DNA from 2 places in the Paraburkholderia sp. FT54 genome. Region 2 is predicted to be linked to the other one. Evidence: riboswitches for the same ligand, from Rfam matches in the RefSeq annotation. Region 2 holds a riboswitch; the other holds the start of a gene.
The links. Region 2 has a riboswitch for glycine ahead of gcvT (glycine cleavage system aminomethyltransferase GcvT). Riboswitches for the same ligand answer to the same signal wherever they lie in the genome.

Region 1: linked by a shared signal. The riboswitch ahead of RI103_RS26295 (D-amino acid dehydrogenase) and the one ahead of gcvT (glycine cleavage system aminomethyltransferase GcvT) in region 2 are both predicted to bind glycine.

Annotation. Positions count from the first base shown of each region.
Region 1 covers NZ_CP134196.1:1,494,783-1,506,750, reverse strand. Annotated here, with positions in the region: gene RI103_RS26300 (MFS transporter) at 54-1,286, shown strand; glycine riboswitch at 1,479-1,572, shown strand; gene RI103_RS26295 (D-amino acid dehydrogenase) at 1,758-2,969, shown strand; gene RI103_RS26290 (BON domain-containing protein) at 3,091-3,351, shown strand; gene RI103_RS26285 (acetate/propionate family kinase) at 3,355-4,521, opposite strand; gene RI103_RS26280 (phosphoketolase family protein) at 4,535-6,928, opposite strand; gene RI103_RS26275 (hypothetical protein) at 7,339-7,464, shown strand; gene RI103_RS26270 (ankyrin repeat domain-containing protein) at 7,589-8,125, shown strand; gene RI103_RS26265 (HAD family hydrolase) at 8,208-8,900, opposite strand; gene gnd (phosphogluconate dehydrogenase (NAD(+)-dependent, decarboxylating)) at 8,917-9,954, opposite strand; gene RI103_RS26255 (sugar efflux transporter) at 10,319-11,647, opposite strand; gene RI103_RS26250 (hypothetical protein) at 11,821-11,968, opposite strand, start outside.
Region 2 covers NZ_CP134195.1:76,554-88,521, reverse strand. Annotated here, with positions in the region: tRNA gene RI103_RS00360 (tRNA-Arg) at 10-85, opposite strand; gene RI103_RS00355 (c-type cytochrome) at 360-1,259, shown strand; gene RI103_RS00350 (UvrD-helicase domain-containing protein) at 1,424-3,514, opposite strand; gene RI103_RS00345 (oxidoreductase) at 3,839-4,888, shown strand; gene RI103_RS00340 (hypothetical protein) at 5,085-5,435, shown strand; glycine riboswitch at 5,578-5,679, shown strand; glycine riboswitch at 5,713-5,866, shown strand; gene gcvT (glycine cleavage system aminomethyltransferase GcvT) at 5,947-7,065, shown strand; gene gcvH (glycine cleavage system protein GcvH) at 7,211-7,591, shown strand; gene gcvP (aminomethyl-transferring glycine dehydrogenase) at 7,664-10,600, shown strand; gene RI103_RS00320 (alginate lyase family protein) at 10,740-11,870, shown strand; gene RI103_RS00315 (L-serine ammonia-lyase) at 11,901-11,968, shown strand, end outside.

The DNA of each region.
Region 1 (11,968 bases), on a different replicon from region 2:
TTTTCGCCGCGCTTGCGGCCCGAGCCCTGTCCGCCCCGCACCCAACTGCCTCGATGAGTTCGACCCCTCCCACCGACGGCGCGCCGCACTGGCAGCGCAATCTCTATGTCTGCCTGTTCGGCTCGTTCACGACCATCGTCGCGATGACCCTGCTGCTGCCCTTCCTGCCGCTCTATGTGAAACAACTCGGCGTCGATACGGACGCGGCCGCCGTGCAATGGTCCGGCGTCGCGTTCGGCGCGACGTTCCTCGCCGCCGCGCTAGTCTCGCCGCTGTGGGGGCGCATGGCCGACCGTTACGGACGCAAGCTGATCCTGATTCGCGCGAGCCTTGGCATGGCCGTCGTGATGTCCTTGCTCGGACTCGCGCAGAATGTCTGGCAACTGGTGGGGCTGCGTTTTCTGGCGGGGCTGGTCGGCGGCTATTCATCGGGCGCCACCGTGATGATCGCCACGCAGACGCCGCGCTCACGCACCGGCTGGGCACTCGGCACGCTGGCCTCGGGGGTGATGGCGGGCAGTCTCGTCGGCCCGCTGGTGGGCGGCGCCTTGCCGCCGCTGATCGGCATCCGCAACACGTTTTTCATTGCGGGCGCGATGATCTTCTGCGCGTTCATCGCGACCACGCTGCTCGTCAAGGAGCAACCGGTCGAGCGCACGCGCGGCCAACCGCACGAGACGGATGCGCCTACCGGCTGGGCCAGCGTGCCCGACCGGCGGCCCGTGCTGGCGATGCTGTTCACCGCCGGCTTGCTGATGTTCGCCAACATGTCGATCGAGCCGATCATCACCGTGTATGTCAGCCAACTCGTGCACGACGCAAGGCACGTCACGCTGGTGTCGGGCTTCGTGATGTCGGCCTCGGCGCTCGGCAGCGTGCTGGCGGCCTCGCGTGTCGGGCGTCTGGCCGACCGGATTGGCACGCCCAAGGTGATTGTGGCGTGCCTCGCCGTGTGCGCGGCCTTGCTGGTGCCACAGGCGTTCGTCACGAGCGGCTGGCAACTGGTGGTGCTGCGCTTTCTGATGGGACTCGCACTGGCCGGGCTGTTGCCGTCGATCACGAGCGTGATCCGGCATAGCGTGCCCGACCGCTCCGCCGGCTACATTCTCGGCTATGCGACCTCTGCGAACTACGCGGGACAGGTGGCGGGGCCGCTCGCGGGCGGCTTTGCGGGCGCGCATTTCGGCATGCAGGCGGTGTTTCTCATCACCAGCGCGTTGATGCTATGCGGGGCGCTGTTCAACGGCTGGGTGTTCAGAGGCTCGGGTGCGGCGCGCGGCGGATAGCGCGCCTCGAAAAACTCAACGGTGCGAGTCGAGCGCGATGCGTACCGCGAGTCCGGCGAGCACGAGGCCCATGGTGAAGAGCTTGCGGCGGCTGTTCGGGCGCGCCACTGCAAAGCACCGCTTGCGCAGTGCAGTGCAGCGCAGGAAACACTTGCGGTAAAAATCTTTGAACGGTATTGTCGAGCCGTTCTGCAATGCAGCGCGGGAGAGATCGTCAGACGTACGTGACGACGCCGACGGAGCAACCGCCCCGGAAACTCTCAGGCAAAAGGACCGCGCGGCAGGAACATCTGGAGAGCGGCGCATGGGCAAGACCCTGTGCGCCCACCGAAGGGGATTCCCCGCACACGGCTCGCATCGGGTCAGGCTGCCGCAGGGAAGAAACTCTCAGGTACATGGACAGATGGGGCATCGACGCCGGTTTCGACACGAAATCGACACCGGTGATGCTCAACTACTCTGGACCATGTCATGTCACGAATCGCCATTATCGGCGCCGGCATTACCGGCGTCACGACTGCTCACGCCCTCGCGCAGCGCGGCCATCACGTCACCGTCTTCGAGCGCCATCGCTATGCGGCGATGGAGACTTCCTTTGCCAACGGCGGCCAGTTGTCCGCCAGCAATGCCGAAGTCTGGAACAGCGCCGCCACCGTCATGAAGGGCCTGCGCTGGATGCTCACGCGCGACGCTCCGCTGCTGCTCAATCCCATGCCCACCTGGCACAAGTACTCGTGGATGGGCGAATTCCTGCGGCAGATTCCGCACTACCGGGCGAATACGGTCGAGACCGTGCGGCTCGCGATTGCCGCGCGCGAGCATCTGTTTTCGATCGCCAGTGCCGAAGGCATCGACTTCGACCTGGAGCGGCGCGGCATTCTGCACATCTACAAGACCCGCAAGGAATTCGACGCCGCGAGCAAGGTGAACGAACTGCTGCGCGAAGGCGGGCTCGACCGCAACCCGGTGACGGCGAGCGAGCTGCATGGCATCGAGCCCACGCTGCACGGCGATTTTTACGGCGGCTTTTTCACGCCGTCCGATTCGACTGGCGACATTCACAAGTTCACACGCGGGCTCGCTCAGGCGTGTGTGCGGCATGGTGTCGAGTTTCACTACGACGCGCAGATCACCTCGATCGAGCAGCCCGCCGAGGGCCGCTTTACGTTGATGGTCGATCTCGAAGGCGAGTCGCAACGCTTCGCGTTCGAGCGGATCGTCGTGTGCGCGGGCGTGAAGAGCCGCGACTTCGCGGCGATGCTGGGCGACCACGTGAACATCTACCCCGTCAAAGGCTATTCGATCACGGTCTGTCTCGACGACGAACTCAGCCAGCAGCGCGCGCCGTGGGTAAGCCTGCTCGACGACAGCGCGAAGATCGTCACGAGCCGGCTGGGCGTGGATCGTTTTCGCGTGGCGGGCACGGCCGAGATCAACGGCTTCAACCGCGATATCCGTTCAGATCGCATCGCGCCGCTGGTGGACTGGACGCGGCGCTATTTTCCCGAGGTGTCGACCTCACGCGTGATTCCGTGGGCCGGCTTGCGGCCGATGCTGCCGAGCATGTTGCCCAGGGTGGGCCGGGGGAAACGGCTCGGCGTCTTCTACAACACCGGGCATGGGCATCTGGGCTGGACGTTGTCGGCTGCGACGGCGCAGGTGTTGGCGGGCGCGATCCAGTAGCGCTTGCTGACCGGGTTTTGCGAGCGGCGGCAGCGTGACGTCACCGCTGCCGCCGTCGAATGCAAAATTCGCCACTTCTGCTAGTGTTCTCCCCATACGTATCACTTCCGTGGAGGACTCCATGCCACACGCCGATGCCGCAAAACCGAAAGCAGGCAACGCACGCCTGAGCGATGCGCAGATCGCCGCGGAGGCGACGCAGCGTCTCGCCTGGGACGCAGCAGTCCCCGAACACGCCGTAAAAGTGCACGTCTCGCGCGGCCGCATCACCTTGCGCGGCGAGTTGCAACGCGATCAGCAACGCGCCGCGGCGCTCGAAGACGTGACACGTCTCTTCGGCGTGACAGGCGTATCGGACCGCACCGTCGTCAAGGCTAAATGAAGGTCAGCGCATCTGCGTCTGCGTTTGCCGCAACAGCGCACGGCAATGCCGCGCAATCTGCTTCTCCTCTTCAGTGTGAATCGTCCTCACCTTGCCCGCCGGATCGTTTTCCGTTAGACCCATGAAAGCGAGCCCGTCGCATACGCGTTTGCGAATCTCCTGGCTGTGCTCGCCGATGCCGCCGGTAAACACCAGCAAATCGATTCCACCGAGCAACGCCGCATAACCGCCGATGGTCTTGCGCACGGCGGTCGTGAACGCATCGAGTGCCAGCGACGCATCCGCATCGCCCGCCGCAGCGCGTTTTTCCAGCGCTTGCATATCGCTTTCGCCATCCGCGTAGCCGGCGAGACCGCTCTGGCGATTCAGCAGTGTCTCCAATGCGCCGGCATCGAGCTTTTCCACGCGCATCAGATACAGCAGCACGCCCGGGTCGAGGTCGCCGCTGCGCGTGCCCATCGGCACGCCACCGGTCGGCGTCAACCCCATCGACGTATCGATCGATTTGCCCTCGCGCAGCGCGCACACGCTCGAACCGTTGCCGAGATGCGCGAACACCGCGCGCGCCGGCAGGTCCGCGCCAAGCCGCGTCACCAGCGATTCGTACGACAGCCCGTGAAAGCCGTAGCGCATCACGCCGGCTTGCGCATAACGGCGCGGCAACGCGAGGTGCGCCGCACGTGGAGGTAAGGTGGCGTGAAACGCTGTATCGAAACAGGCGAAATGCGGCGCGTCGCCGAAAATCTTCTGCGCCTCGTCGATCAACGCGAGCGCCGGCGGAATATGCAGCGGCGCAAAATGCACGGCATCCTGCAATTGACGGCGCACGTCGGCGGTAATGCGCTGATGCGTGCGCAGATGCGGTCCGCCATGCACCACCCGATGCCCCACCGCCGAAGGCCGCGCATGGTGCTGTTGCGTGAGCACCTGCGCGAGCTTTTGCAACGCATCGGTCTGCGATTCGAGCACGCGCTCCTGCTGCACCAGCACGCGGCCATCGGGCGCCTTGATCCGCAGGCTGCCGTCGTCGCGCGCGATGCCTTCGGCGCTGCCTTCCAGCAACAGGGATTCGTCATCGCCCGCATGCCTGAACAGCCCGAACTTCAGCGACGACGAACCGCTGTTCAACACCAGAATCGTTCGATCTTCAGCGCGGTCTTCAGTGTGCATGGCCATGCCTCGCTCAGCCTTTCCACGTCCAGTTGCGGATTTCTTCCTTGTCGATGCCCTCGGCATGCGCATACGCCAGATGCTCGATGATCTGGCCACGCAGCCATTCCTTCGCATGGTCGCCGACGCCGCGCAGCTTCGGCACGCGATCGATCACGTCGATCGCCAGCGAAAACCGGTCGACCTGGTTGATTATCGCCAATTCGAGCGGCGTATTGATGTTGCCCTTCTCGTGATAGCCATGCACATGCAGGTTGTCGTGATTCGTGCGGTTATAGGTCAGCTTGTGAACCAGCGACGCATACGAGTGGAAGTTGAAAATCACCGGCTTGGTCGTGGTGAACAACGAATCGAAATCGCGGCTGGACAGGCCGTGCGGATGCGCATGCTCGGGCATCAGGCGGAACAGGTCGACCACATTGACAAAGCGGATCTTCAGGTCGGCGAACTGCTCCTTCAGAATCTGTACGGCGGCGAGCGCCTCCATGGTCGCGATGTCGCCCGCGCAGGCCATCACCACGTCGGGCTCGACGCCGTGATCCGTCGACGCCCAGTCCCAGATGCCGATGCCCTTGGTGCAATGCGTGACCGCCGAGTCCATGTCGAGGTACTGCAGATGCGGCTGCTTGTCGGCGACGATCACGTTGACGTAATCGCGCGAACGCAGGCAATGATCGGCGACGCTCAGCAGACAGTTCGCATCCGGCGGCAGATAAATGCGCACCACGTCTGGGCTTTTATTCGTGACGACATCGAGAAAGCCGGGATCCTGGTGCGTGAAGCCGTTGTGATCCTGACGCCATACGAGCGAGGTGATCAGCAGGTTGATCGACGGCACCGGTTGCCGCCAGCCGAGATCGCGCTTGGCCTTCTCCAGCCACTTGGCGTGCTGGTTGAACATGGAATCGATCACGTGGACGAACGCTTCGTACGTGGCGAACAGACCGTGACGGCCGGTCAGCACATAGCCTTCGAACCAGCCTTCGAGCGTGTGTTCGCTGAGCATTTCCATCACGCGGCCGTCCACCGCGAGTTCGCCGCCGTCCGCGTCGCCCGGCTCGGTTTGCGCGAGCCAGGTTTTTTCGGAGGCTTCGTAGATGGCGGTCAGCTTGTTGCTCGCGGTCTCGTCAGGGCCGAACACACGGAAGTTCGTCATGTTGTTGCGCATCACGTCGCGCAGGAATTTGCCGAGCGCCTCGGTCGGCGACATGTACGAGCGGCCCGGCTTTTTCACTGCCACCGCGTAATCGCGAAACGGCGGCATGTCGAGCGTCTTGCAGAGCAAGCCGCCGTTCGCATGCGGATTGGCGCTGATGCGGCGCGCGCCTTCAGGGGCGAGTTCGCGCAGTTCCGCTACCAGGCGCCCTGCTTCGTCGAACAGCGTCTCGGGCCCGTAACTGCGCAGCCAGTTTTCCACCAGCTTCAGGCTCTTGCCGTTGGTCACCGGATCGAGCACGGGCACCTGATGCGCGCGCCACGAACCTTCCACCTCGTGCCCGTCGACTTCCTTCGGACCGGTCCAACCTTTCGGCGAACGCAGCACGATCATCGGCCAGCGCGGCCGTGACGCGTCGTTGCTGTCGCGCGCGCGCTGCTGGATCGCGCGGATTTCGCCGACGCACTGTTCGAGCGTCGCCGCCATCTGCTGATGCATGACGGCGGGATCGTCGCCTTCGACGAAATACGGTTTGTGGCCGTAGCCGGTCAGCAACGCTTCGAGTTCCTCGCGGGGAATGCGCGCGAGGATGGTCGGATTGGCGATCTTGTAGCCGTTCAGATGCAGCACCGGCAACACTGCACCGTCGCGGATCGGATTGAGGAATTTGTTCGAGTGCCACGAGGTGGCGAGCGGGCCCGTTTCCGCTTCGCCGTCGCCGATCATCACGGCGACGATCAGATCGGGATTGTCGAATGCGGCGCCGTAACCGTGCGACAGGCTATAGCCGAGTTCGCCGCCTTCGTGAATCGAGCCGGGCGTCTCGGGTGTGCAATGCGAACCGATGCCGCCAGGAAACGAGAACTGCCGGAAGAAGCGCCGCATGCCGGCTTCGTCCAGGCTGCGGTCGGGATAGATTTCCGAGTAGTGACCTTCCAGATAGCAATGCGCCAGTGTGGCGGGCGCACCATGACCGGGACCGGCCACGTAAATCATGTTCAGATCGAGCTTCCTGATCAGCCGGTTCAGATGCACGAGCAGGAAACTCTGCCCCGGGTCCGAGCCCCAGTGGCCCAGCAGGCGGTTCTTGATGTGTTCGGGTTTCAGCGGTTCGCGCAGCAGCGGATTGTCACGCAGATAGATCATGCCGGCCGAGAGGTAATTGCAGGCCCGCCAGTAGCGATCCATGTTGCGCAACGTGTCGGGGTCCAGCGTTTGCGGCGGCGTGGGACGGGAGGTTGCTTCAGCCATGGCGTCACTCCTTGAAAAGGACTGTCAGGCAGGTTAGCGAATGCGGCGGCGGTTCGTGAGTTCGTGAGTTCGTGAGGCGGCAGGCGCGAAAGAAATCGGCACTAGCGGCCATCCTGTCATGCGGATGACACAACGCAAGCGTAGCGGCAAAGGCCCGAGCAGCGTGTTTTCACGCCGTTGCCCGATGATCGTCAGGGTGTGTGACAGGAAGCGTGCTGCATGGTTCGACGCGATCGTCCAAAGCTTGAGTCGACTGCGAGTGCGAGGTGCCGGCAACGTCCAACGCCGCACCGCACGCGTCAGGCTTTATGCGCATATTAAGTAAATGCCTTAAGCTCCTGTTGCTCCCGCGACGGCGGACCACATCCGGCGCGTCCCGCATTACTCGTCCCTTACCTCAACACTTGATCATGCCGACACCCAGCCGCTTCAAAGCGCCGTTGATCCTTGTCCTGACATTCGTATTGCTGTTCGCGGGCGTCACCGTTCTGATCGGCGTGTTCGGCTTGCTGGTCAAGCTGTTCGGCCACGCCTGAGCGACGCTGGGCGGGCGTCGCTGGCGCAAAATGTGTATCCTGAGCAGTCTTCCCGGCGCCTTCACGCGGGGTCTCGTGCCCTCCCGGGACTTCGGGTGCCCAGATTCATTGCAAGGAGATTCCAATGACGGACCACGCTGATACTTCCCCGCCCTCCGGCCAGCCGATCGATCCGGAGTTGCTCGAACTGGCGCAGCAGGTTTTCGACCTCGCGCGTCGCGGCGATGCCGCCATGCTAGCGGCGGTGATCGAAAAAGGCGTGCCGCCGAATCTGCGCAACGACAAAGGCGACAGCCTCGTCATGCTCGCCAGCTACCACGGTCACGCGGACGCCGTGCGCACGCTGCTCGAACGCGGCGCCGATCCGGATCTGCGGAACGACAACGGACAGACGCCGATTGCAGGCGCGGCGTTCAAGGGCTTCGACAAGGTGATCGAAACGTTGCTCGCGCACGGTGCGGATGTGGAAGGCGCGTCGCCGGACGGACGCACCGCGCTGATGATTGCCGCGATGTTCAATCGCACGGCGATCATGGAGTTGCTGATTGCGCATGGCGCGGACCCGAAGGCCCGCGATGCGAACGGCGTGTCGGCCCTGGATGCAGCGGGCCGCATGGGCGCCGGCGACGCTCAAGCGCGTTTGAAGGAACTCGGTTCATAAAACGAGTCGTGATTGGCGTTCGGCGCTTGCGCTTCTCCATGTGCATGGACGTACACAGAGACCCGCAAGCGCCGCGAACCATCTAGCGTTTCCCGGCTAACAGCGACTCCACGTCGAACTCCGCCAGCTCTCCGATCCGCTCCACCGTCACATCCGCGGGCGGATTGCTGGAAATCTCTTTCGGATCGAACGCATAGTGCCCCTGGCGGGGAAACACCGTCGTCAGCTTCGCGCCCCACGCTTTTTTCATGGCCGTGAGAATGCGCAGCTTGTCGTCGACCATGACATAGTGGCGCGCCGGATAACACTCCATCACCTGGTCGAGCATCAGCTCTTTGTGGATGTAGATCAGCACCCGACCTTCGACCTCGTCCCATAGCCCCGAGCGGGAAATCTTGCGCGGCTGGAACACCACGTCGCCATCGGACAGGATCACCGTCGGACCGCGTTCGCCGAGATGCCGGATCGTATCGAGCGCGCCCGGATACAGCCGGTTCGCAAACGGATAGTCGATCAGGAAGGACGACATCAGCAACAGCCGCGTGTCGCGCGGATGCTCCTGGCGATACCGCTGCAGCGCGCCCAGGTAGTCGGCATAGCCGAGCTCGGCGCGCAGGTTTTCGAAGATTTCCCAGTACCGCGCGCTGTTCTCCGCGCCGAACTCCCGCGTCATGTGCGCGCGCAGATCCGACAGCACATGGTCGTTGTCCAGCAAGGTGTTATCGCAGTCGAACAGAAACACGACGTCGTGCGGCGTGGAGGTAGTGGCTTGCATCGCGGCTCCCCTGGAATCAGCTTTTCGGTCCATCGGCCGGCGTGGCCGCTTTCTCGACGTGCCCGCCGAAATCATGCCGCATCGCCGAAAGCACGCGGTTCGCGAAATCCGCCTCGCCGCGCGAGCTGAAACGCGCAAAGAGCGCCGCGCTCAGCACCGGCGTGGGCACGCCTTCGTCGATGGCGGCCGCCACCGTCCAGCGTCCCTCGCCCGAATCGGATACGCGTCCAGCGTAGTTCTGCAGATCGGCGTCGCTGACGAGCGAGCCGGCGATCAGATCGAGCAGCCATGAGCCGATCACACTGCCGCGCCGCCAGACCTCGGTGACGTCGGCGAGATTCAGATCGTACTGGTACAACTCGGGACGGCGCAGCGGCGAGGTTTCGGCGTCGGCCTCGCGTGCGTGCTTGCCGGCGTCGGCGTGGCGCAGGATGTTCAGGCCCTCCGCGTACGCGGCCATCATGCCGTACTCGATGCCGTTGTGAACCATCTTGACGAAGTGCCCGGCGCCCTGCGGGCCGCAGTGCAGGAAGCCCTGATCCGCGGTGCCCGTGCCGGCGGCCCGCCCGGGCGTGGCCGGCGCTGCGCCGGCGCCCGGCGCGAGCGTCGAGAAAATCGGTTCGAGCCGCTTTACGATCTCCGGCTCGCCGCCGATCATCAGACAGTAACCGCGCTCGCGGCCCGCCACGCCGCCGCTCGTGCCGACGTCCACATAGTGAAGTTTGCGCCCGGCCAGCTCGGTGCCACGGCGGATGTCGTCGTGATAGTAGGAGTTGCCGCCGTCGATCACGATGTCGCCCGGTTCCAGCAAGGGCACGAGTTTCTCCAGCGTCGCGTCGACCACCGCGGCCGGCACCATCAGCCACACGGCGCGCGGTTTCTCGAGTTGCGCGACCAGGTCTTGCAGCGATGCCGCGCCCGCGACGCCGTCCTGTTTCAGCTTCTCGACCGCCGCCGGCTGCACGTCGTAGGCGATACAGTGCTGACCGCCCTTCGTCAGGCGCCGCACCATGTCGGCGCCCATGCGTCCCAATCCAATCATGCCTAGCTGCATATCTCGCTCCGGAAAGTGCCTCGTTGCACTGCTCGATTTGCTTCGCTGTACTGCGGCCATGCTGCGTTTTCGCTGAGCGCTTCAGTCGCGGCCACTGGGATCGCGGCTGGCTCCGCTTACTCTAGTTGTAGTGGCGTTTTTTCGTGTGCGCCAGACACACGGTAGCCGCCCTGAATCGCTCTTGCAGCGAAGCGGGCGTCGTCGCATGTATCGAAAGACGATACGCCTCTTTGCAGAGGTTTTGCGCGGCGTAAAGTTCCTCGCGCGTGAAGTTGCCCGGCGGCGCGCGGCGTGCTGCTCGCGCAGGCTTCGATTCGGCTGACTGTCTTCTTACAGTTCTTCTTTGCAGTTGCGGCCGGCACGTCTAGCGCTGTTGCTGTCGTGCCTGAAGCTTGCCGTATTGCGAACGCGCAAAACGCTTCACTGCTTTCCACATCAGCGGATAGCGATAGCCCGGCACGGCGAACAGCACCAGCGCGCACAGTGCCAGCAAGCCGCAGAACAGAAACGTGCCGCGATAGCTGAACGCCTGCACCAGCAAACCCGACAACACGCCCGAAAGAATCGACCCGACGCGCGCCGCGTTGAAGAAGAGCGCGGTGGCGCGGCCCGGCGAGTGCGGCATCAGATCCTGCACATAGGTCATGCCGAGACACGAGGTCACGGCGACCACGAAGGCGTTGAGCATCTGCATCGGGATCAGCACATGGACATTTCCCGCCAGCGACATGCCGACGAAATACACCGCGTGCACCGCGGCGCAGGCGGCCAGCCAGTTGGGCTTGTGCAGCGCCGATGATTTCGCGCCGAGCGCGAGCATCATCGGAATCTCCATCAAGGCGCCGAGGCCGAGCATGACCGACACGTCCAGATGCGTGCCGCTCAGGCCGTGCACGATGTAGAGCGGCAGCACGATCATGGTGGCGTTCGCGGCGAGGCCGAGCAAGGTGAGCGCGGCCACCGCGCGGCCGATGTCGTTGGCCGAGGCCACGCCGGGCAAGTCCTCGTGCGCGTCTTCGCCCGGCGTGGTCAGCGGCGGCACGGTGATCGACGCCGACGGTTCCGACGCCGTGTCTTCCACCGTATGATCGCCCAGATGGCCTTGCGGCTCCCGCATGCGCCAGACGATCGTCGCGCAGGCGCCGAAACTGGCGGCGGCGAACAGGAAGAGCCCATAGAAGCTGCTGGCGGCGAGCACCAGCGCGCCCACCGACGGCCCGAACACCCACGCCGCCGACAGAATGGTCCGCAAGGTCGCGCTGGCGAACACGCGCTCGGCCGGGTCCGCCACCGGCAGGGCCGCGCGGCTGAACGAAAAGACCATCGAAATGGCCGAGCCGCCCGCGCCGATAAAGACGATCCCCACCACCAGCAGCAGCCGGTAATCACGCACCACGCATAAGCACAGATAGCCGAGCGCCGCGGCGATCAGCGCGGCCAGCAGCAAGGGCCGATGCCGTCCGCTCGCGTCGCTCCAGCGGCCCGCGAAAGTGCTGGCGAGCACCCCGCTCGCCGCGATCAGCGTCATGAAAACGCCGAGCCTGAACGGCGTCATGCCGGCGCGCTCGACGCCGAACAGCGAGAGATAGGGAGCGGTGAACGACATCGCCACACCGAGCATGAGGGTCGCGGCGGCGAGCGGCTTGAAGCCAGGAATGCGCAGCAGGTCGAAAAAACGTGAGGTTTTCAACACGAGAGGCGGTGGGTCAGGGAAAGCGAGCCTGCGACGCGCGATGCGCGCCGCAAACTTCGTGGCCGGAACGACCGGGGCATTATCGGCTTAGCTTGCGGGCGCGTAAACCCGCGCCACCGCGTCCCAAGATTGGAAACCACACCGTTGCCGCGCAACTGACGACCTGGAGCACGCTACTTGGCATCCGTTGCGCGCATGTGCTGCGCTTGCGCCTTGTAATCGTAGGTCGGGTAAAACTCGGTGCGATAGCCACCCCACGCGGTGGTTTCGATCGCCCGGTTGACTTCGCGCAGACGGCTCGCAGGCACGCGCAGCGTGACG
Region 2 (11,968 bases):
GACTCTTTATGGTGCGCCCGGCTGGGATCGAACCAGCAACCCCTGCCTTCGGAGGGCAGTACTCTATCCATTGAGCTACGGGCGCTTCAACACGAAAGCGCGGCAACCAGAGCGGATGCGACGCCAAAGCGAGACCGGAAGGATACCCGGTTTCGGCCACACCGTCCACCGGACGGCCGCAATGGCGGTATCCGGCGCCTTTCGGCCGACTCTCACGATGCGGGTAAACGCCTGCTGAACACCGCGCCGCGCCCCTCGCCGCCGTCGAAATGTTGCGTCTATAATCGTCCTGGCTGATTAAAGAACAAGAAGTTGCCGTCACGCTGTACCGCTCACATACCCACGGAGACGAGACAAGCATGAGCGAAGCACCACACGGAGCCCCGATCAAAACCCCCGGACAGCTCGTCGCCGCGATCATTGCCAGTTTTGCGGTACCCATCGTCATCATCGTTTTGCTAGTGATCTACGTCGACAATTCGACACGCACCGGCGCCGGCACCGACTCTCTCTCCGAAGCCGAGGTCACCGCCCGCATCAAACCGTTCGCCCAGGTCGACATTCGCGACGCCAACGCGCCGCGCGTCTACAAGAGTGGCGAGGAAGTCTACAAGGCCGTTTGCTCTGCGTGTCACGCGTCGGGTGCGGCAGGCGCGCCGAAATTCACCAATACCGCCGACTGGGCACCGCGCATCGCGCAGGGCTTCGACACGCTGCTGCACACGGCGCTCGCCGGCAAAGGCGCGATGCCGCCGCGCGGCGGCACCAGCCCGGACGACTATAGCGATTTTGAAATCGCCCGCGCAGTCGCCTACATGGCGAACAATTCCGGCGGAAGCTTCCCTGAACCGGCTCAGCCGGCGCCGGGCGCGGCAGCGGCGGCATCCGGTGCAGCGGCAGCAGCGCCGGCCGGCGCTTCGGACGCGGGCGCGGCTCAGGCCGCCGCGGCGATGGCCGCCCTGGCCAGCGTGCCGCAAGCAGCCGCGCCAGCAGCGGGCGGCACGCAAAGCGCGGACGCGTCGCAAGCCGGCAAGGCGTTGTATCAGCAGGTTTGTCAGGCCTGTCATGCGGCCGGCGTGCTGAACGCACCCAAGTTCGGCGACAAGGACGCCTGGGCGCCGCGTCTGAAGGAGCCGATGGACACGGTCTATAACTACGCGCTGCACGGCAAGGGCGCGATGCCTCCGAAGGGCGGCTCGACCGCCTCCGACGCGGACGTGAAGGCCGCTGTCGACTATATGGTCAGCGCGGTGAAGTAAAACGCTCGCGGCGTTTGCCGCACCACTAAAAAATCCCTGCACCGCGTCGCCGCCGTGCAGGGATTTTTTTAACTCGGTCGGCATACAGGCCTGCGCGGTTCGCGTCGTGCGTCAGGCTGGCTGCTATCCGGGGCGACCGCGAGCGCAACGTTCGCAGCGCCCGCTCAAGGCTTCTGCAACAGCGCCTTCAAACTTGCGAGCCGGTCTTTCGGCGACATCGGCGCTTCTTCGGGCGTCGGCGGCGGGGCGTCGTCGAGCAGCATTTCGGGGATGAAGCGCGACGGCTCGCACACCACCGTCTCTCTCGCGCGCTTGCGCTTCTTGCACCAGTTCAGATGCAGGCTGCGCTGCGCACGCGTGATCGCCACATACATCAGGCGGCGCTCTTCCTCGATGCGCGCGTCGTCGATCGGCTCGTCGTCCGGACCGCCGCGATGCGGCATGATGCCTTCCTCGACGCCGACCAGAAACACGTGCGGATACTCCAAACCCTTCGACGCATGCACCGTCGAGAGCCGCACCGCGTCGGGATCTTCCTCGCGGCCTTCGAGCATCGACATCAGCGCCACGGTCTGGATCAGGCCGAGCAGATTCTTGCCGGTGTCGCCGAGACCGTCGGCGGTGTCGTAGCCGGTGGCTTCGTCGTTACCGGCACCTTCGGGCTCGGCCTTCGTGCCTTTACGCTTGAGCCACTCCATGAACTCCAGCACGTTTTGCCACTTCGCCTGCGCCTGACGTTCGTCGAACGCATCGTAGAGATAGGCTTCGTAGTGAATCGCATCCATCAGTTCGTCGAGCAGCGTGCCGGCGGCGTCCTTCTCGGCGCGATCGGTGAGCCGCTGCATGAAGTCGCAGAACACGCGCATGGGTTCGATCTGCCGCGGCGACAGACGCGCCTCGATGCCGCCCATATACACCGCCTCGAACAGCGACACCTTGGCCTGGCCCGCGAACGAGCCGAGCGCCTCGAGCGTCGTATTGCCGACGCCGCGGCGCGGTGTGGTGATCGCGCGGATGAACGCGGGGTCGTCGTTCGCGTTGGCGATCAGACGCAGATACGCGCAGATGTCTTTGATTTCGGCTTTGTCGAAGAACGACTGGCCGCCGGACAGCACGTACGGAATCCGCTCACGCCGCAACACCTGCTCGAAGATGCGCGCCTGGAAATTACCGCGATACAGGATCGCGTAGTCGCGGAAATTCGCGCGCCGTTCGAACTTGTGCGCCGACAGCCGAAACACCACGGACTCGGCCTCGTGCTCTTCGTCGTTGCACGGCGTGACGGTGATCGTGTCGCCCATGCCGTGTTCGGACCACAGCTTCTTCTCGAACAACTTCGGATTGTTCGCGATCACGTTGTTCGCGGCGGTCAGAATGCGCACCGTCGAGCGGTAGTTCTGCTCCAGCTTGATCAGATGCAGCTTCGGAAAATCCTTGCTGAGCTGCCCGAGATTTTCGAGCGTCGCGCCGCGCCAACCGTAGATCGCCTGATCGTCGTCGCCAACCGCCGTGAACGCCGCGCGCTTGCCGGCCAGCAGTTTCACCAGTTCGTACTGGCAGGCGTTGGTGTCCTGATACTCGTCGATCAGCAGATAGCGCAGCTTGTTCTGCCAGCGGTCGCGCACCTGCTCGTTCTTCTCGAAAAGTTCGGCGGGTAGACGAATCAGGTCGTCGAAATCGACTGCCTGATACGCGTGCAGTGTCGCCACGTAATTGCGGTAGACGATCGCGGCCTGGTGCTCGTCCTCGTTCGCGGCGATCGCGATCGCCTGCTCGGGCATGATCATGCCGTTCTTCCACAGCGAGATGATCGACTGGATCTTGCGGATGAAGCCTTTGTCCGTCGAGCCGACCTGCTCCTGGATCATGCCGAAGCAGTCGTCGGAATCCATGATCGAGAACTGCGGCTTCAGGCCGACGTGCTCCGCTTCCTGCCGCAGAATCTGCACGCCGAGCGAGTGGAACGTGCAAACCGTCAACTGATTGACGGGCACTTTGCGGCCTTCCTTGCCGGGCGTGGTGAGCGTCTTGCCTTCGAGCAGCTTGCCCACGCGCTCGCGCATTTCCAACGCGGCCTTGTTCGTGAACGTGACGGCGGCGATGTGGCGCGGCTCGAAGCCCTTGGCCTCGATCAGGTGCGCGATCTTCTGCGTGATCACGCGCGTCTTGCCGCTGCCGGCGCCGGCGAGCACGAGACACGGACCGTCAAGATAACGGACCGCTTCATTTTGAGCGGGGTTCAGGCCTGCGGACATCGTCTGTGGATGGGTAATGCGGTTGAAAGCAGCGGTTGAAAGCGGCGGTCGAGGGCGTAGCAGCGCAAATTCGCCAGCCGAAGGCCCGGGGGCATGCTGCGCGGTCCCGGCCGCTGGAACGGGCGCCCCGCGCGCTGCGAAGGTGGTCCGGCCCGCTGCGGTTCGCGCGAGAGCAGCGATGTTAACACGATTGTGCAGACGGATATCGGCGACGGACGCCCACCACGACGCTGACGGCCCACCCTCAGGACATGCCACAATTGCGGTGTTGCGCGCCGCCGCCGCGGTGGCAAAGCGGCGCGCCGATTTTGCAGGAAGACACGCATGTCCGCATCGCTGAAGATTGGATTGATGGGTTACGGTTTCGCCGGCGCGACCTTTCATGCGCCGGTGATCGAGCACTGCGGCCGCGCGAGCGTCGCCGCCATTGCCACGAGCCAGCCCGAGCGCGCGCTCGCCGACTATCCGCACACGAAAGTGGTGGCGGACCTCGACGCGCTGCTGGCGCTCGATGAACTCGACTGCATCGTGATCGCCACGCCGAACGACACGCACTTCGACCTGGCGCGCCGCACGCTGGAAGCGGGCAAGCACGTGGTGGTCGACAAGCCGGTCACGCTGAACGCCGCCGACGCGCACACGCTCGCCAATATCGCGCTCGCCCGAAGCAAACTCTTCATACCGTTCCACAACCGTCGCTGGGACGGCGATTTTCTGACCGTGCGCGATCTGCTCGCGAGCGGTGAATTGGGACGGATCACGCAATACGAATCGCATTTCGACCGATTCCGGCCGGAAGTGCGGCAGCGTTGGCGCGAGGAAGCGTCGCGAGGCGGCGGCTTGCTGCTCGACCTCGGGCCGCATCTGGTCGACCAGGCGCTGGCATTGTTTGGAGCGCCGCAGACCGTGTCGGCCACGGTGCGCAAGCATCGCGACGACGCCGGTGCGCCGGACTACGTGCATATCCAGCTCGGCTACGCTGAGTTCGAAGTGGTGTTGCACGCCAGTGCGTTGACGGCGCTGGTCGCGCCACGCTTCACCATCCACGGCACGCGCGGCAGCTATATGAAATACGGGCTCGATACCCAGGAAGATCAGTTGAAGGCGGGCCTGCGTCCGGGCGACGACGGCTTCGGCGCGGGCAACGCCGCAGGTGCGCTGCGCGTGCTGGAAGGCGATAAGGAAGTCGAGCGCGAGTTGCCGACGCGCAATGGCGATTACTCCGGGTTCTATATCGCGGTGGCCGACGCCATCCAGAATGGAGTGAAATTCCCGGTGAGCGCACAGGACGCTGTCGACGTAATGACGGTTATCGAGCTTGCCGGCCGTAGTTCGGAAGAAGGCATCCGGTTGCCGTTCGAGCGGATTCGCTGACTGCTTTGCCTGCGCGTCGAAACGGTCTGTGTACCTAAAACGGCACTCGCCACCCGCGCCGCGCAGGTCAAAACCCTGACACGCCCGAAAGGAACATAACGTTACAAATAACGCCGCGCCTCCGGTCAGCGCGTTGCGGCTGTCATCCGTTCCTACCCGGGTAGCACCGCAAACGACAATGACTTCCGGAGAGTCCATGCCCCGTACTATCCGCGCGCTCGCCGCGTGCGCCCTGCTCAGTTCTCTCGCCGCCTGTGTGGTGGCACCTCAGCCCGCGCCGGCGCCTCGTCCCAATCCGCAACAGATCGCGGATCAGCGGCTGCGTCAGGTCGACGGCCGCATCGACAATCTCAGCCGCCGGATCGATAACCGCGTCAGTCAAGGCTACTACCCGCCTCCGCAAGGCGGCGCGCTGCACCATCGCCTCGACGTGATCCGTCACGAAGCACACGACATGGCCGCGCAGCACGGCGGCGGACTGTCCAGCGACGAACAGCGCCTGCTGAATCAGGAACTGGACAACGCGGCACACGCCATAGGCGAATAATCGCTCCAGGTCCGGTATCGAAGTAGCACGAGCGCGGCCATCACGTCCCGCGCTTTTTTTGACAGGCATGAAGGCGGCCCGTCAACGTCCGCGCCGCTCGCGGGCCTTTATTTGACAAGCCCCCGGCCCTCGCGTACATTCGCCGCACGCGTCGGGAGAGCGCGCTGGCCGCTGGAAACCGCAGGCCGCGCCGCCGAAGGGGCACACCCGCAAACTCTCAGGCAAAAGGACCGACCGCGTCGAAAAACCCGCGTCCAGGCAACATCAAGGCACCGGTTTTTCGCACTCTGGAGAGCGGCAGTAGCCGTCTGCATCGTTTAATCGAGCGGATTCTGGCAGGCTGCCCACCGAAGGGGCGCGCGTTTCACCGTGGCACGTCAACGTGACCCCGGCAGCGCAATCTCTCAGGTATCGAGGACAGAGGGGTCATGCAGAACCACGCTCGCAGCCGCAAGGCCGCGAGGCGTAGCGCCGCATGGCCTTTTTCGTTTCGCGAGATGCCCGAGGCCCCATGACCGAACTCAAACACACCCCGCTCAACGCCACCCATCGCGCGCTCAATGCCCGCATGGTCGATTTCGGCGGCTGGGACATGCCCGTCAACTACGGCTCGCAGATCGACGAACACCGCGCCGTGCGCACCGACGCCGGCATGTTCGACGTCTCGCACATGTGCGTCGTCGATTTCACCGGCGAGCGCGTGCGCGCCTTCTTCGAATACGCGCTGGCGAACAACGTCGCCAAACTGCAAACGCCTGGCCGCGCGTTGTACTCCTGCCTGCTGAACCCGAATGGCGGCGTGATCGACGACCTGATCGTCTATTACTTCGGTGAAGATCACTTCCGTGTGGTCGTGAACGCCGGCACCGCTGACAAAGACATCGCCTGGTTCGGCCAACTCAACGCCGAAGGCGGCTTCGGCCTGACCATCACGCCGCGCCGCGACTTCGCGATCGTCGCGGTGCAAGGTCCGAACGCACGCGAAAAAGTCTGGCAAACCGTGCCGGCCGCGCGCGCCGCCACTGAGGCTCTGAAGCCCTTCAACGCCGCCCGCATCGAAGGCACGCCGTTCGGCGAATTGACCGTCGCCCGCACCGGCTACACCGGCGAAGACGGCTTCGAAATCATCGTCCCGGCGGATCACGTCGAAGCGCTGTGGAACGCATTGCAAGCCCAAGGCGTGCGCCCGGCCGGTCTCGGCGCGCGCGACACGCTGCGCCTCGAAGCCGGCATGAACCTGTACGGCCAGGACATGGACGACAACGTCTCGCCGCTCGACGCCGGTCTCGCCTGGACGGTCGACCTGACCTCGCCGCGCGACTTCGTCGGCAAGGGCAAGCTGGAAGCGGACGGTTCGCAGGCCGCGTTCGTCGGCCTGATCCTGCTGAAGGAAAACGGCAAGGCGGCGGGCGTGCTGCGTGCTCATCAGAAAGTGGTCACGCCGCAGGGCGAAGGCGAAATCACCAGCGGCACGTTTTCCCCGACCATGCAGGAATCGATCGCCTTCGCGCGCGTGCCGAAGGGCGTGCAGCCGGGCGACACCGTTCACGTTCAGATTCGTGACAAAAACGTTCCTGCAAGCGTGGTAAAACTGCCGTTCGTGCGCAATGGCAAAGTGCTCGCGGTTTAAGCAAACCGGCGCGTGCGCAAACCTTCACGAGAAAACGCCGGGCCGCCCCAAGTTTTCTTGTTCCCTCTGAGACGGCCTGGCGCGAAGCGACAGGTTGGAGGGCCCTTTTTAGTTACTACCGAATCACACCGCATAGGAGCATCCGATGAGCATCCCGGCCGATCTGAAATACACCGAATCGCACGAATGGGTCCGCACCGAAGCGGACGGCACGCTGACGGTCGGCATCACCGACCACGCGCAGGAAGCGCTCGGCGATATCGTCTTCTTCGAAGTGCAGGAACTGGGCAAGACCGTCACGGCAGGCGACACCGTCGCTGTCATCGAGTCGGTAAAAGCCGCTTCGGATATTTACGCGCCGGTCTCGGGCGAGATCATCGAAGCCAACACCGCCGTGGCCGACACGCCTGATTCGGTCAACACCGCGCCGTACGAAAGCTGGCTCTTCAAGATCAAGCCGGCCGCGGACGCCACGCAAGACCGTCTGATCGACGCCGACGCGTACACCAAATCCATCGGCGCCTGAATTTACCTTTACGTTTAACCCGACAGGTGCGGTGTCCTTTTCGAACGGACAGCCGCACCGCCAGGAACACCCATGAAGCTCGAACACCCGGATCGTCTGATGAACCGCACTCCTCTCTCGCTCGCCGCGCTCGAAGTGCATGACGCCTTCGCTGAACGGCACATCGGCCCGGACACGGCCGACCAGCAAGCGATGCTCGAAGCTCTCGGCTTCGCGTCGCGCGCGGCGCTGATCGACGCCGTCATTCCGAAGACGATCCGCCGCGCCGAAACGCTGCCGCTCGGCCCCTTCACGCAACCGAAGAGCGAAGCGGAAGCGCTCGCCGCGCTGCGCGAACTCGCGGACAAGAACCAGGTGTTCCGCTCCTACATCGGGCAGGGCTATTACAACGCGCACACGCCGACGGTGATCCTGCGTAACGTGCTGGAAAATCCGGCGTGGTACACCGCGTACACGCCGTATCAGCCGGAAATCTCGCAAGGCCGTCTGGAAGCGCTGCTGAACTTCCAGCAGATGATCGTCGACCTGACGGGTCTGGCGATCTCGAATGCGTCGCTGCTCGACGAAGCCACGGCCGCGGCTGAGGCGATGACGCTGCTGCAACGCATCGGCAAGCCGAAGTCGAACGTGTTCTACGTGGCCGACGACGTGCTGCCGCAAACCATCGAAGTGGTAAAGACGCGCGCCACGCCGGTCGGCATCGAAGTGAAAGTGGGCCCGGCCGCGGAAGCGGCGAACGCGAATGCGTTCGGCGTGCTGCTGCAATATCCGGGCGTGAACGGCGACGTGCGCGACTATCGCGCGCTCACCGATGCGATCCATGCTGCGGGCGGCCACGTGGTGGTTGCCGCCGACCTGCTCGCGCTGACCGTGCTCACGCCGCCGGGCGAATGGGGCGCGGACGTGGCCGTCGGCAATACGCAGCGTTTCGGCGTGCCGGTTGGCTTCGGCGGCCCGCATGCTGCTTACCTCGCCGTGCGCGACGAATTCAAGCGCCAGATGCCGGGCCGCCTCGTCGGCGTGACCGTCGACGCGCAAGGCAACCCCGCGCTGCGTCTCGCGCTGCAAACGCGCGAACAGCATATCCGCCGCGAGAAGGCCACCTCGAACGTGTGTACCGCGCAAGCGCTGCTCGCGATCATGGCCAGCATGTACGCCGTCTATCACGGCCCGCACGGTCTGAAGACGATCGCGCTGCGCGTGAACCGCATCGCCGCGTTGCTGGCCGAAGGCGCGAAGCAACTTGGCTATAAGCTCGTCAACGAAACTTTCTTCGACACACTTACTTTCGACACCGGCGCGCGCACGCAAGCGCTGCTCGACGCCGCTACCGCCAAGCGCATCAATCTGCGTCGAGTAAGCGCCACGCAAGTGGGCCTGTCGATCGACGAAACCACGACACGCCACGATCTCGCCGATCTGCTCGCCGTGTTCGCGCAAGCGGCTTTCACCAGCGACGTGCCGCAAGTCGACGCACTCGACGCCAAGCTCGCGGCGTCGAACACCGCATCGGTGCCGGCCGCGCTCGAACGCACCAGCACGTACCTCACGCACCATGTGTTCAACCGTCATCATTCGGAAACGGAAATGCTGCGCTATCTGCGCAGCCTGTCCGACAAGGACCTCGCCCTCGACCGTTCGATGATCCCACTCGGCTCGTGCACGATGAAGCTGAACGCGACCTCGGAAATGCTGCCGGTCACGTGGCCTGAATTCGGCCAGATCCATCCGTTCGCGCCGGCTGAGCAAACCGTCGGCTACCGCGAAATGATCGATCAGCTCGAAGAGATGCTGGTCGCGGCCACTGGCTACGCGGCCGTGTCGCTGCAGCCGAACGCCGGCTCGCAAGGCGAATACGCCGGCCTGTTGATCATCCACGCGTATCACGCGTCGCGCGGTGAAGCGCATCGTAACGTCTGCCTGATTCCCGCTTCGGCACATGGCACGAATCCGGCGTCGGCGCAGATGGCCGGCATGCAGGTGGTCGTGGTGGCCTGCGACGCGCAAGGCAACGTCGATATCGAAGACCTGAAGAAGAAAGCCGATCAGCACGCCGACAAACTCGCGGCGATCATGATCACGTATCCGTCCACGCATGGCGTGTTCGAACAGAACGTGCGCGAAATCTGCGAGATCGTGCACGCGCACGGCGGCCAGGTGTATGTGGACGGCGCGAACATGAACGCGATGGTCGGCCTGACCGCGCCGGGCCAGTTCGGCGGCGACGTCTCGCACCTGAATCTGCACAAGACTTTCTGCATTCCGCACGGCGGCGGCGGACCGGGCGTCGGTCCGGTTGCGGTCGGCGCGCATCTCGCGCAGTTCCTGCCGAACCAGATCTCGTCGGGCTATGAACGCGCGCCGAACGGCATCGGCGCGGTGTCGGGCGCACCGTACGGCTCGGCCTCGATCCTGCCGATCTCGTGGATGTACATCGCTATGATGGGCGCTAAGAATCTCACCGCCGCGACCGAAACCGCGATTCTCAACGCGAACTACGTCGCCAGGAAACTCGCGCCGCACTATCCGGTGCTGTATTCGGGTCCGGGCGGACTGGTCGCGCACGAGTGTATTCTCGACCTGCGTCCGATCAAGGAAACCAGCGGCATCACCGTCGACGACGTCGCCAAGCGTCTCGCCGACTACGGCTTCCACGCGCCGACGATGAGCTTCCCGGTGCCGGGCACGCTGATGGTCGAGCCGACCGAATCGGAATCGAAGGAAGAGCTCGACCGTTTCATCCAGGCGATGATCGCGATCCGCGAGGAAATCCGCGCGGTGGAAGACGGCCGCTCGGATCGTGAAGACAATCCGTTGAAGCATGCGCCGCACACGGCGGCGGTGGTCATCGCGAACGACTGGAAGCATGCGTATGCGCGCGAAACGGCGGCGTATCCGCTGCCCACGCTGATCGCGAAGAAGTACTGGCCGCCGGTCGGCCGCGCGGACAACGTGTACGGCGACCGCAATCTGTTCTGCTCCTGCGTGCCGATCGCCGACTACGAGTAAGCTGGGTCGTTGCCAGACATCGCCCGTTGCCTCGAAAAGAGGCGGCTGGGCGGTGCGCGGTTCGGTCCTCGGTTCTCTGTCGCTCCTGGCCGCAAACGGCTAACATCACACACCGAATCAGCCTAACGAGGAGTTTCGCATGGCGCGAAAGGTGCGATTGATGCAAAGCCGGACCGAAGCAAGGCGAGCGCGGACGTGGCGGCAAGCCTGCACACTGCTGTTGGCTGGCGCAGCCGTGCTGCTGCCGCTGCGGCAAGCGCAGGCTGCAATGAATTTTTGTGCGGCGCCCGCACTGCAAACCAGCGAACGCACTAACGCCGATCCCGGCGTGAAAGCGCTGGTGAGCAATGTCCAGGCCCATCTGAACGACCAGCCGCATGCGCTGGCGAAACTGCATACCGAAGGCACGCTGCCGCACGAAGGCATTTACGACCAGAGCGTCGAAGCGGAGAAAGATCTTGATCTGCTGCGCGACGCCGCGCTCGCCTGGCGCGCCACCAGCGACGACCGTTATCTGAAACTGGTCGATCGGCTGCTTTATGCCTGGGTCACGACCTATCAACCGAGCTTCAATCCCATCGACGAAACCCACTTCGAGGGACTGATTCTCGCGTACGACATGACGGCAAGCGCGTTGCCGGTGAAAACGCGCAATGCGTCGATGGCGTTCCTGACGAAACTCGCGAACGGCTACATCGGGCAAATCGACGCGCAGCCACGGCCGCTCAAAGGCACGTTCAGGAACAACTGGCAGAGCCATCGGATCAAACTGATTGCCATGGCTGCGTTCACGCTGGACAACCGCAAGATGATCAATGCGGCCCAGCGTCTGTTCGTCGAGCATATCGGCGACAACATCGAGCCGGATGGTTCGACGATCGATTTCAGCGAACGCGACGCCTTGCATTACGTCACCTACGATCTGCAACCGCTCGTGACCGCCGCGCTCTCCGCGCGCCGCCATAACCGTAACTGGCTGCCTGAGAAGGGCGCGGACGGCGCCTCGCTGGAAGCCGCGCTCAACTGGCTGGCGCCGTACGCGGCCGGCAGCAAGACGCATGAAGAATTCGTGCATTCGAGCGTTCCGTTCGATGCAAAACGTCGCGAGGCCGGCTTGCCCGGCTATTCGGGTCAATGGGACCCGAAGAACGCGACGGAACTGTTTCACCTGGCGGCGCGCCTCGACGGGCGCTATACGCCGATCGCGCTACAGCTCGCACCGACGCCGCCCGCGTGGCTCGCCGTGTGTTTGCCGCTGCCAGCGCGGTAAACCAACTTTATGATCAGCAGGGAGCAGTAAATGGCAGTCAGCGTGTTCGACCTCTTCAAAATCGGCATTGGTCCGTCCAGTTCGCATACGGTCGGGCC